2 regions of the Anaerobacillus sp. 63XJN7_5_ISO-PGPR-S23-430 genome follow, and region 1 is predicted to be linked to the other one. Evidence: predicted binding sites of a transcription regulator. Region 1 holds the regulator's gene; the other holds the start of a gene.
The links. Region 1 encodes CtsR, which represses protease genes until heat stress. Its sites were predicted from a motif close to ATGGTCAATAAAGGTCAAACA; they were not measured.
Positions count from the first base shown of each region.

Region 2: AC0VYJ_RS03745 (ATP-dependent Clp protease ATP-binding subunit) is a predicted target of CtsR. The motif match lies at 1,353-1,373, and genes of this name have one in related genera.

Region 1 covers NZ_CM149686.1:105,721-110,732, reverse strand. Annotated here, with positions in the region: gene AC0VYJ_RS00575 (protein arginine kinase) at 1-595, opposite strand, end outside; gene AC0VYJ_RS00570 (UvrB/UvrC motif-containing protein) at 637-1,173, opposite strand; gene AC0VYJ_RS00565 (CtsR family transcriptional regulator) at 1,212-1,673, opposite strand; rRNA gene rrf (5S ribosomal RNA) at 2,194-2,310, opposite strand; rRNA gene AC0VYJ_RS00555 (23S ribosomal RNA) at 2,544-5,012, opposite strand, start outside.
Region 2 covers NZ_CM149686.1:682,050-687,061, forward strand. Annotated here, with positions in the region: gene mnmH (tRNA 2-selenouridine(34) synthase MnmH) at 1-672, shown strand, start outside; gene AC0VYJ_RS03740 (hypothetical protein) at 635-1,099, opposite strand; gene AC0VYJ_RS03745 (ATP-dependent Clp protease ATP-binding subunit) at 1,448-3,580, shown strand; gene AC0VYJ_RS03750 (ATP-grasp domain-containing protein) at 3,939-5,012, shown strand, end outside.

The DNA.
Region 1 (5,012 bases):
CCCCATAGCTACCTCTTACGACAAGACCGAGCTGGTTGATAGCCGGAATAATATGGTTTAATTGCTGTGTTAATACAAGCGCAGGGAGGTGTAGCATAACAGAAGCTCGCATGCCGGTTCCCACATTAGTAGGACAACTTGTTAAATATCCTTTTCTTTCATCAAATGCGTAGTCAACTTTTCCTTCAATCCAGTTATCTAATGAATTTGCAATGGTTAGCGCCTTCTTCAGTTCGAACCCTGCAACTAGACATTGAATACGAAAATGATCTTCTTCATTAATCATTATACTAACCGTTTCATTCTCGCTCAGAAGCACACCGCCGTTATTTGAGTGTTCGATAAGGTTAGGACTAATCAAGTGCTTCTCCACAAGAACTCTCTTCTCGATAGGTTTTAACTCATCCATTTCAATTAGTTCAAGTTCACCAATCTGGTCGTCTGGAATATCTGTAAACTGTTGTCGAACTTCTTTTATAACTTGTAAATTATCCTCACTGTTTGAAACGATCGGAAAAACATAATTCTTTAAGTTACGTGCAAATCGGACCCGACTGCTCATGACAATATCAGAATCTGGCCCCTCATCTTTCATCCATGGGCTTACGGCTTCACTGATAAAATGCTGAAGTGACATTATGCTCCCCCTTCCCATTTGCTCTTTTCTTCAAGGGAACGAATCAAATCTCTAGTTTCTGCAGCTTTTTCAAATTCTTCATGCTGGATATACTCTTTCATTTTGCTTCTTAAGTTCTGAACTTTGCGTTCAATTTCTATCGCTGCTCCAGCCCTCTTCGGAACTTTTCCAGCGTGAACAGTATTGCCCCCATGAACTTTTTTAAGTATAGGATCCAAGTTATCCGAAAAGGTTTTGTAGCACTCAGAACACCCAAATCTTCCAATCTTAGTGAATTGTTGATAGGTCAACCCACACTTTGGACAGTGTATTGGCTCTTTTTTATAAAAAGACTGAGCTGGATTCTCCTCAATAGGGGTATCGAAATTTAGTAATCCCGATAATAAGTTATGGATAGAAAAATGGTTAGTGCCTGGCTCAACCTCACCTTTTTCCTTAGCACACTTCTCACAAATGTGAAACTCTGTTTTTTCACCATTAATAATCTTAGTGAAATGAAGCGTAGCAGGGCGCTCACCACATTCCTGACAAGTCATAGGGCAACCCTCCTTCTCTACCCTAAAAAGTATAAAATTTATTTATATTTTAAAGCAGTTAGCATGGCACGCAACATATTCGCACGCAGATGATCTCTAACTGGTAATTCTATAGTAATCACAGTACGATCTAGTACGCTTAACATTAACTTCGCTTCTCGCTCCGAAATTACCTCTTCTTCATGTAAACGAAGAATAATATTTTCTGAAACTACTTGTGGCACTTGATTTTTGACGATCTGTATCATTTCGTCTATTAAATCAGCGTGGGTTTCGGGTTTAACTTTAACGATCCGTATATAACCCCCTCCACCTCTCTTACTTTCCACAATATAGCCTTTTTCAATCGTAAAGCGGGTATTTATTACATAATTAATTTGCGAGGGAACACATTGAAATTTATCTGCTATTTCACTTCGCTTTATTTCAACAGCATCCCTTCCATCCACCATTAAAATTTTCTTTAGATATGCTTCAATAATATCGGAAACATTCCTCACGTAGTTCCCTCCTCTCCGTCCCCATACTGACTTTGACTATATTTGACGTTAAATATATTATAACGTTTTTATCAAGGATTGCAAAGCAACAAGCCTATCGTAGTTCTTCTGTATAAAGCATTACCATTTAAGATAAATCCAAGACTCTTTTTTCTCTAGTTTTCACCTTTTAATAGAGCAACTATAATTTTCTTCAGAAAACTATTAAACAAAAAAATACGATTAGACTCGAATAATTCATTTGCTACATAAGGGTAGCAAAATTTTTCATTAAAAGTTTCTTAACCCTGCAATATGAATTGCTTATATTTCTCTATTATATAGAGTGCTTAGATAGAGAATATATCCGATCAGGTATTTAGATGCTTGAGGAATTACTCTGCGATAGTAAGGCAAAACAATTATGCAAACAGAAAAATTAATTCCGCGATCTTTTAAAACAGAACTAGCTATCTAAAATTGTTGAGAAAGAAATACAAAAAAAGCGAGAAACCCTCAGGTCTCTCGCTTCTCTTATGTTGCCTAGCGACGTCCTACTCTTGCAGGGGGAGATCCCCCAACTACCATCGGCGCTGAAGAGCTTAACTTCCGTGTTCGGCATGGGAACGGGTGTGACCTCTTCGCCATCATCACTAGACTAACAGGATGTTAGCCGTTCGGTGTTCACCACAGGACGTGGTGGCACTTAATCGAACTTCCTTATTTCAGGTGTTCCCTGAAAACTAGATAGCACGCACAACTTTCCAATATGTCCAGCTACGTAAGCCAAATCCTCGATCGTTTCACCTTTTGATTCTGACGCATAAAGCGCGTCTGACTCAAAAGCCTCCAACGCTTGTCGGATTTAAACGGCTTACTTCGCTTTTCGTTTAGGTTAAGCCCTCGATCGATTAGTATTCGTCAGCTCCACGTGTTGCCACGCTTCCACCCCGAACCTATCTACCTCATCATCTCTAAGGGATCTTACCAGCTTCATGCTGTGGGAAATCTCATCTCGAGGGGGGCTTCATGCTTAGATGCTTTCAGCACTTATCCCTTCCACACGTAGCTACCCAGCTATGCTCCTGGCGGAACAACTGGTACACCAGCGGTGTGTCCATCCCGGTCCTCTCGTACTAAGGACAGCTCCTCTCAAATTTCCTGCGCCCGCGACGGATAGGGACCGAACTGTCTCACGACGTTCTGAACCCAGCTCGCGTACCGCTTTAATGGGCGAACAGCCCAACCCTTGGGACCTACTTCAGCCCCAGGATGCGATGAGCCGACATCGAGGTGCCAAACCTCCCCGTCGATGTGGACTCTTGGGGGAGATAAGCCTGTTATCCCCAGGGTAGCTTTTATCCGTTGAGCGATGGCCCTTCCATGCGGAACCACCGGATCACTAAGCCCGACTTTCGTCCCTGCTCGACTTGTAGGTCTCGCAGTCAAGCTCCCTTGTGCCTTTACACTCTGCGAATGATTTCCAACCATTCTGAGGGAACCTTTGGGCGCCTCCGTTACACTTTAGGAGGCGACCGCCCCAGTCAAACTGCCCACCTGACACTGTCTCCGCACCGGATCACGGTGCTGGGTTAGAATGTCAGTACAGCCAGGGTAGTATCCCACCGACGCCTCCATCGAACCTGGCGGTCCGACTTCTATGGCTCCTACCTATCCTGTACAAGCTGTACCAAAATCCAATATCAGGCTACAGTAAAGCTCCATGGGGTCTTTCCGTCCTGTCGCGGGTAACCTGCATCTTCACAGGTACTATAATTTCACCGGGTCTCTCGTTGAGACAGTATCCAAGTCGTTGCACCTTTCGTGCGGGTCGGAACTTACCCGACAAGGAATTTCGCTACCTTAGGACCGTTATAGTTACGGCCGCCGTTTACTGGGGCTTCGATTCAGAGCTTCTCCCGTAAGGGATAACCCCTCCTCTTAACCTTCCAGCACCGGGCAGGTGTCAGCCCCTATACTTCGCCTTACGGCTTTGCAGAGACCTGTGTTTTTGCTAAACAGTCGCTTGGATCTTTTCACTGCGGCTCCCCTGGGCTATAAACCCGAGGAAGCACCCCTTCTCCCGAAGTTACGGGGTCATTTTGCCGAGTTCCTTAACGAGAGTTCTCCCGATCGTCTTAGGATTCTCTCCTCGCCTACCTGTGTCGGTTTGCGGTACGGGCACCTTTTTCCTCACTAGAGGCTTTTCTTGGCAGCGTAGAATCAAGGACTTCGGTACTAAATTTCCCTCGCCATCACGACTCAGCCTTCATGGTGAACGGATTTGCCTATTCACCAGCCTAATCGCTTGGACGCGCATTTCCAGCAGCGCGCTCTCCCTATCTTTCTGCGTCCCCCCGTCGTTCAAACGGAAAGGAGGTGGTACAGGAATATCAACCTGTTATCCATCGCCTACGCCTTTCGGCCTCGGCTTAGGTCCCGACTAACCCTGAGCGGACGAGCCTTCCTCAGGAAACCTTGGGCTTTCGACGGACAAGATTCTCACTTGTCTTTCGCTACTCATACCGGCATTCTCACTTCTAAGCGCTCCACCAGTCCTTTCGGTCTGACTTCACAGCCCTTAGAACGCTCTCCTACCATTGTCGTAAGACAATCCACAGCTTCGGTGATACGTTTAGCCCCGGTACATTTTCGGCGCAGCGTCACTCGACCAGTGAGCTATTACGCACTCTTTAAATGATGGCTGCTTCTAAGCCAACATCCTGGTTGTCTAAGCAACGCCACATCCTTTTCCACTTAACGTATACTTTGGGACCTTAGCTGGTGGTCTGGGCTGTTTCCCTCTCGACTACGGATCTTATCACTCGCAGTCTGACTCCCGCGGATAAATCGTTGGCATTCGGAGTTTGACTGGATTCGGTAATCCGGTAAGGACCCCTAGTCCAATCAGTGCTCTACCTCCAAGATTCTTGCCGCGAGGCTAGCCCTAAAGCTATTTCGGAGAGAACCAGCTATCTCCAGGTTCGATTGGCATTTCACCGCTACCCACACCTCATCCCCGCATTTTTCAACATGCGTGGGTTCGGGCCTCCATTCAGTGTTACCTGAACTTCACCCTGGACATGGGTAGATCACCTGGTTTCGGGTCTACGACCACGTACTATTTCGCCCTATTCAGACTCGCTTTCGCTGCGGCTCCGCCTTCTCAGCTTAACCTTGCACGGGATCGTAACTCGCCGGTTCATTCTACAAAAGGCACGCTGTCACCCATTAACGGGCTCCAACTAGTTGTAGGCACACGGTTTCAGGTTCTTTTTCACTCCCCTTCCGGGGTGCTTTTCACCTTTCCCTCACGGTACTGGTTCACTATCGGTCACTAGAGAGTATTTAGCCTTGGGA
Region 2 (5,012 bases), 580 kb from region 1:
GAATACTTAGCGAATCAGACGACACCCTATCTTGTTTTGGAAGGACTAACCGGTACATCTAAAACTGAAATACTGAATGATTTAGAAGAGAAGGGCTATCCTGTTCTTGATCTTGAGGGACTTGCAGCTCATCGAGGTTCTGTATTTGGAAGAGTTGATTTGCCTGAAAGAAGTCAAAAAGAATTTGAAGCCATGCTATACCATAGATTAGGAGAAATTGGAGAAACGTCTTATTACATCATTGAATCTGAAAGTAAGCGACTTGGAAATATTATCATTCCAGAGTTTATTTTAGAAGGCAAACAAAAAGGGACGCGTATACAAGTCCACGCCCCGCTTTCTTATCGAATTCGTACGATCTTAAATACGTATCATCCTGAACATCATCACGAAGAAATCACAGGAGCTATTAACAAAATTGAGAAGCGATTTTCGAGTGAAGATAAAGAAGTAATTGCCGATGCTCTTGCTGAGAATGACTATGCCTTGATTGTTGAACGGCTCCTGATTTATTATTATGATCCTCGTTATGAATACAAAGCATATGAGAACGAAGGTAACATTATTAACCTAACGTATGATTCACTTGAGGAAGGAACTAAACTTGTCCAGAATGAAGTAGATCGCTTCGAGATTAAGCTTCGATCAGAAGGCGAGAAAGTTTCGCTTTAATGGATTTTCTTTCTTCAGGAAGCTGTTCATTGTTATACCGTTCAATAAGGTCATCAATGCGTTTAAAATACAAGTGACTTACCCATGCGACATAGCTTCTGTAAACGGGCGACTTTAGAAAATGAATCAACATATTGTCGTCGGGGCCAAAGTAGTATGTTTTATCATCAAAGAAGGTAGAAAAGCGTCTGAAGGATAATTTGGTGAATGAGTTGTCCAATTCAAATCGAAATTTGTTGAGGGCATCCGGAATTAAACGAATTGTGAACACATCATCATTATCAAACATTTCCTTAGGCGTGGGTAAGATTAAATATGGATATTCCCGATCATCAAGGGCAATGAAGAAATCCTCAGGCGTCTCGTGACAGCTAGGCACTCGTTTGACGGTTGTTTCAACAATCAATTGATAGACTGAATCATTCATAAGATATCCTCCCTTTGTAATCTATCATCATTGTTACCGTACTAGTAAACTTGTATACCCCTTTGTCGAAAAGTAGTTATTACAATCTATTATCCAACCTCTGAAAAAATTCCTCTATTTCAAATATTACAAATATTTTTAAGAACCATATATGAATGATATTTTCCTGAGTCGTTAATCAGTTAGAAAAAAATAAAATTTGGATGAGCAAAAGACTTGAAAGTCAAAGATAGTCAAATTATAATTTGGTTACAAGGTCAAAGATAGTCAAAGTCAAAGCGAGTATCTTTCACCTTTTATCTTAATTTCATAAAATGTACGTTATATATATTATAAGGAGGCCATCATATGCTTTGTGATCATTGTCAACAAAATCAAGCATCGGTTCAACTTAATGTCCAGATGAATCAGAATAAGAAACAAGTACACCTTTGTAGTACGTGTTACGCAAAAGTGATGAATGGTCAAACTGCATCATCACCAAAAGGTCAAATGGATGAGTTCTTTCAATCCTTTATGAACCAATCAGGTCAACATGGATTTAACGCACAACAGGAGGGGCCGCAAACCGAGTTTGGAAATGGAAAAGGTGGCTTACTTGATGACTTGGGACGAAATCTTTCTGACGCCGCAAAAGCTGGATTAATTGATCCGGTTATCGGGAGAGAGAATGAAGTATCAAGAGTGATTGAGACGTTAAACCGCCGAAATAAAAACAACCCTGTCTTGATTGGGGAAGCTGGTGTCGGGAAGACAGCCATAGCGGAAGGCCTTGCTCTTCGGATAACAGAGGGCAATGTCCCTTCTAAGCTAAAAAACAAAGAAATTTATTTACTTGATGTAGCTTCACTCGTTTCAAACACAGGTGTTCGTGGTCAATTTGAAGAGCGGATGAAACAGTTAATTTCTGAGCTTCAAAGTAGAAAGAATGTTATTTTGTTCGTGGATGAATTACATCAAATCGTTGGAGCTGGATCTGCTGAAGGCTCAATGGATGCAGGTAACATTTTGAAACCAGCGTTAGCTAGAGGTGAACTTCAGTTAATTGGGGCAACCACTCTCAAAGAGTATCGCCAGATTGAGAAAGACGCAGCGCTTGAGCGTCGCTTCCAACCAGTTATGGTTAATGAGCCAACGGTAGATGAAGCCATTGAAATATTGAAAGGTTTGCAGTCTAAGTATGAAGACTATCATGAAGTCAAGTACACAGATGAAGCCATTAAAGCATGTGTAACATTGTCTAATCGTTTCATTCAAGACCGCTTCTTGCCAGATAAAGCGATCGATTTAATGGATGAAGCAGGGGCGAAATTGAACTTAACGTTTGCAGAGTCTAGCCACGATGAAATTCAGCAACGTCTAACAGAAATAGCTGCTGAAAAAAATAAAGCAGCCGAAGCAGAAGATTATGAGCGTGCTGCCAAGTTAAGAACTGAAGAATTACAGCTTGAGGAGCAGCTTGAGCAATCGCTGAAAAATAAATCAAGTGTGAATCATTTAGTGTCTCTTGAAGAGATTCAACACATTATAGAAGGAAAAACAGGTATTCCAGTACGTAAACTTCGCGAAGATGAACAAACGAAAATGAAAAATCTTGCGGATCGACTTAATGCGAAAGTAATTGGTCAGGAAGATGCCGTAAATAGAGTCGCTAAAGCGATTCGCAGAAGTCGTGCCGGATTGAAACGTCAAAATCGTCCAATAGGTTCCTTCCTATTCGTTGGACCAACAGGAGTCGGTAAAACAGAGCTATCCCGATCACTTGCAGAAGAAATGTTTGGTGATCGTGAAGCCATGATCCGTCTTGATATGAGTGAGTATATGGAGAAACACTCTGTATCTAAGTTAATCGGCTCGCCTCCTGGTTATGTTGGTCATGAAGAAGCTGGGCAATTAACCGAGCGAGTAAGACGTAAGCCATATAGCATCATATTAATTGATGAAGTTGAAAAAGCTCATCCTGATGTTCAAAATATGTTCTTACAAATTCTTGATGATGGACGATTAACTGATAGTCAAGGTAGAACTGTTAGCTTTAAAGATACGGTTATTATTATGACAAGTAATGCTGGAACGTCAGAGCGCAGAATTACAGTTGGTTTTGAATCAGCTGAAAGCTACACGGATGTGATGGAGAGTCTTGGTGGTTACTTTAGACCTGAGTTCTTGAATCGCTTTGATGGAATTATTCCATTTAAATCACTCGAACAATCCAGTCTCGTTACAATCGTTGATTTAATGATTGAAGATTTGGATGAGAGTCTCGAGGAACAGAATATTTCTCTTACAATTAGCGATGAAGCGAAAGAGAAGTTAGCTTCACTTGGCTATAATCCGCAGTTTGGTGCGCGACCACTTCGCAGAGTGATCGAAGAACATGTTGAAGATGGTATTGCCGATATACTAGTGGATGAAGGAGACCTTCAGTCAGTTACAGTTGAAGTTGTAGAAGATAAACTCGTCGTATCAAAAGAAAAATAAGTCACATTCTTGAAAGTCGTTCCAATGGAGCGGCTTTCTTTTTTATTAGCTATAGTAGCTTATATTATTGATATCTCGTTTTTTGGCTCATTCGCGAGTGAATTCAAAAAAAGAAAAGAAAAAACTTTGTTTCCATGGTTTTTTTGTTACTTTTTTACAAAAAGAGGGAAGGTATAATTATGGTATCCTGACTGTACTTTTTCTATAGCGTTGTCGAATGGTAAAGTATTGTGACTTGTTTTGTATTTATAGGTCGAAAAGTCAGAATATTAGTTAAAATTAGTCTTCAAATCTGCTACGTTAGATAAGGAAGGTCAGGAAAGACTTCTCTACTATTTCATAAAGGAGCGAGAACAAAATGGAACTGGATCAACTAGAAATGAACCAGACGTTACAAGAAAGTCAGCCAGAAGGAAAGACAATTCCATATTTAACAGCATTGATTGGATGGAGTCTTCCCGCAATTGAGGCCTGTGACAAGTTGAATCGGCCTTTTGTAGTGGTTGGTCCTCCTGATTTTAAGGATTATGCCGAGAAGCATGACATCACTTTCGTAGGTTGGGAGTTTGATAGATTGAATGAAGGATCAGACAAACTCTATAAGCAACTTAAAGCTTTAGGCGCAGAGGTTGCTGTCCCCCTTTATGAAGAGTGTGTGGAATGGGCAGGAGCTCTGAATTCTCGCTTTAGAGAAGAGCCTAGATTATTTAACCGTTCTCTATTGTTAAGAGATAAAGGAATGATGAAACGAAAGGCACAGATGGCTGGTATTAAAGTAGGTGTTTTCGAAGAAGCAAGAGACAAGGAAGATGTAAAGCGCTTTCTTAAAAGGGTCAACGATGCTCTTTTGAAAGTGGATGGAGATAAATACGAGCCGATTCATTGTAAGCCTTTAGATAAGGCTGGTTCAGTAGGACATCGAGCCATCGATGATCCTGCAGATATTGATGCATTAACAGATACTGATTTTCCTTTATTAATGGAAAGTCATTTGGATGGGCAGGAATTCTCATGTGAGGTTTTTGTACATGATGGGAAAATTCAATTTCTTAATATAACAGAATACGTAAAACTTGGGTACTCAAACTTTGTTCCACCTTCTCCTTCTCTTGAAGAGAAGCGTCCCGTTATCCGGAAAGCGATTGAACAATTAATCGAAGCGTTCGAAGTGGAGAACGGCGTGATTCATCCTGAGTATTTCATTATGCCTGATGGCACACTTCACTTCGGAGAAGTAGCTGCTAGAGTACCAGGTGGCCATATTTTTGATCTAATTGAACGCGCTTACGGTTTTAGTGCTTATGAAGCTCAAATTCTATGTAGTGATCCAAATACGACTGAAGAAGAGTTAAGAAAATTCTTTCCTGGCGAAGATGAAGCTATGGGATATGCGGGTTGTTTAATGGTACATCCACATGTGAATTACATTGAG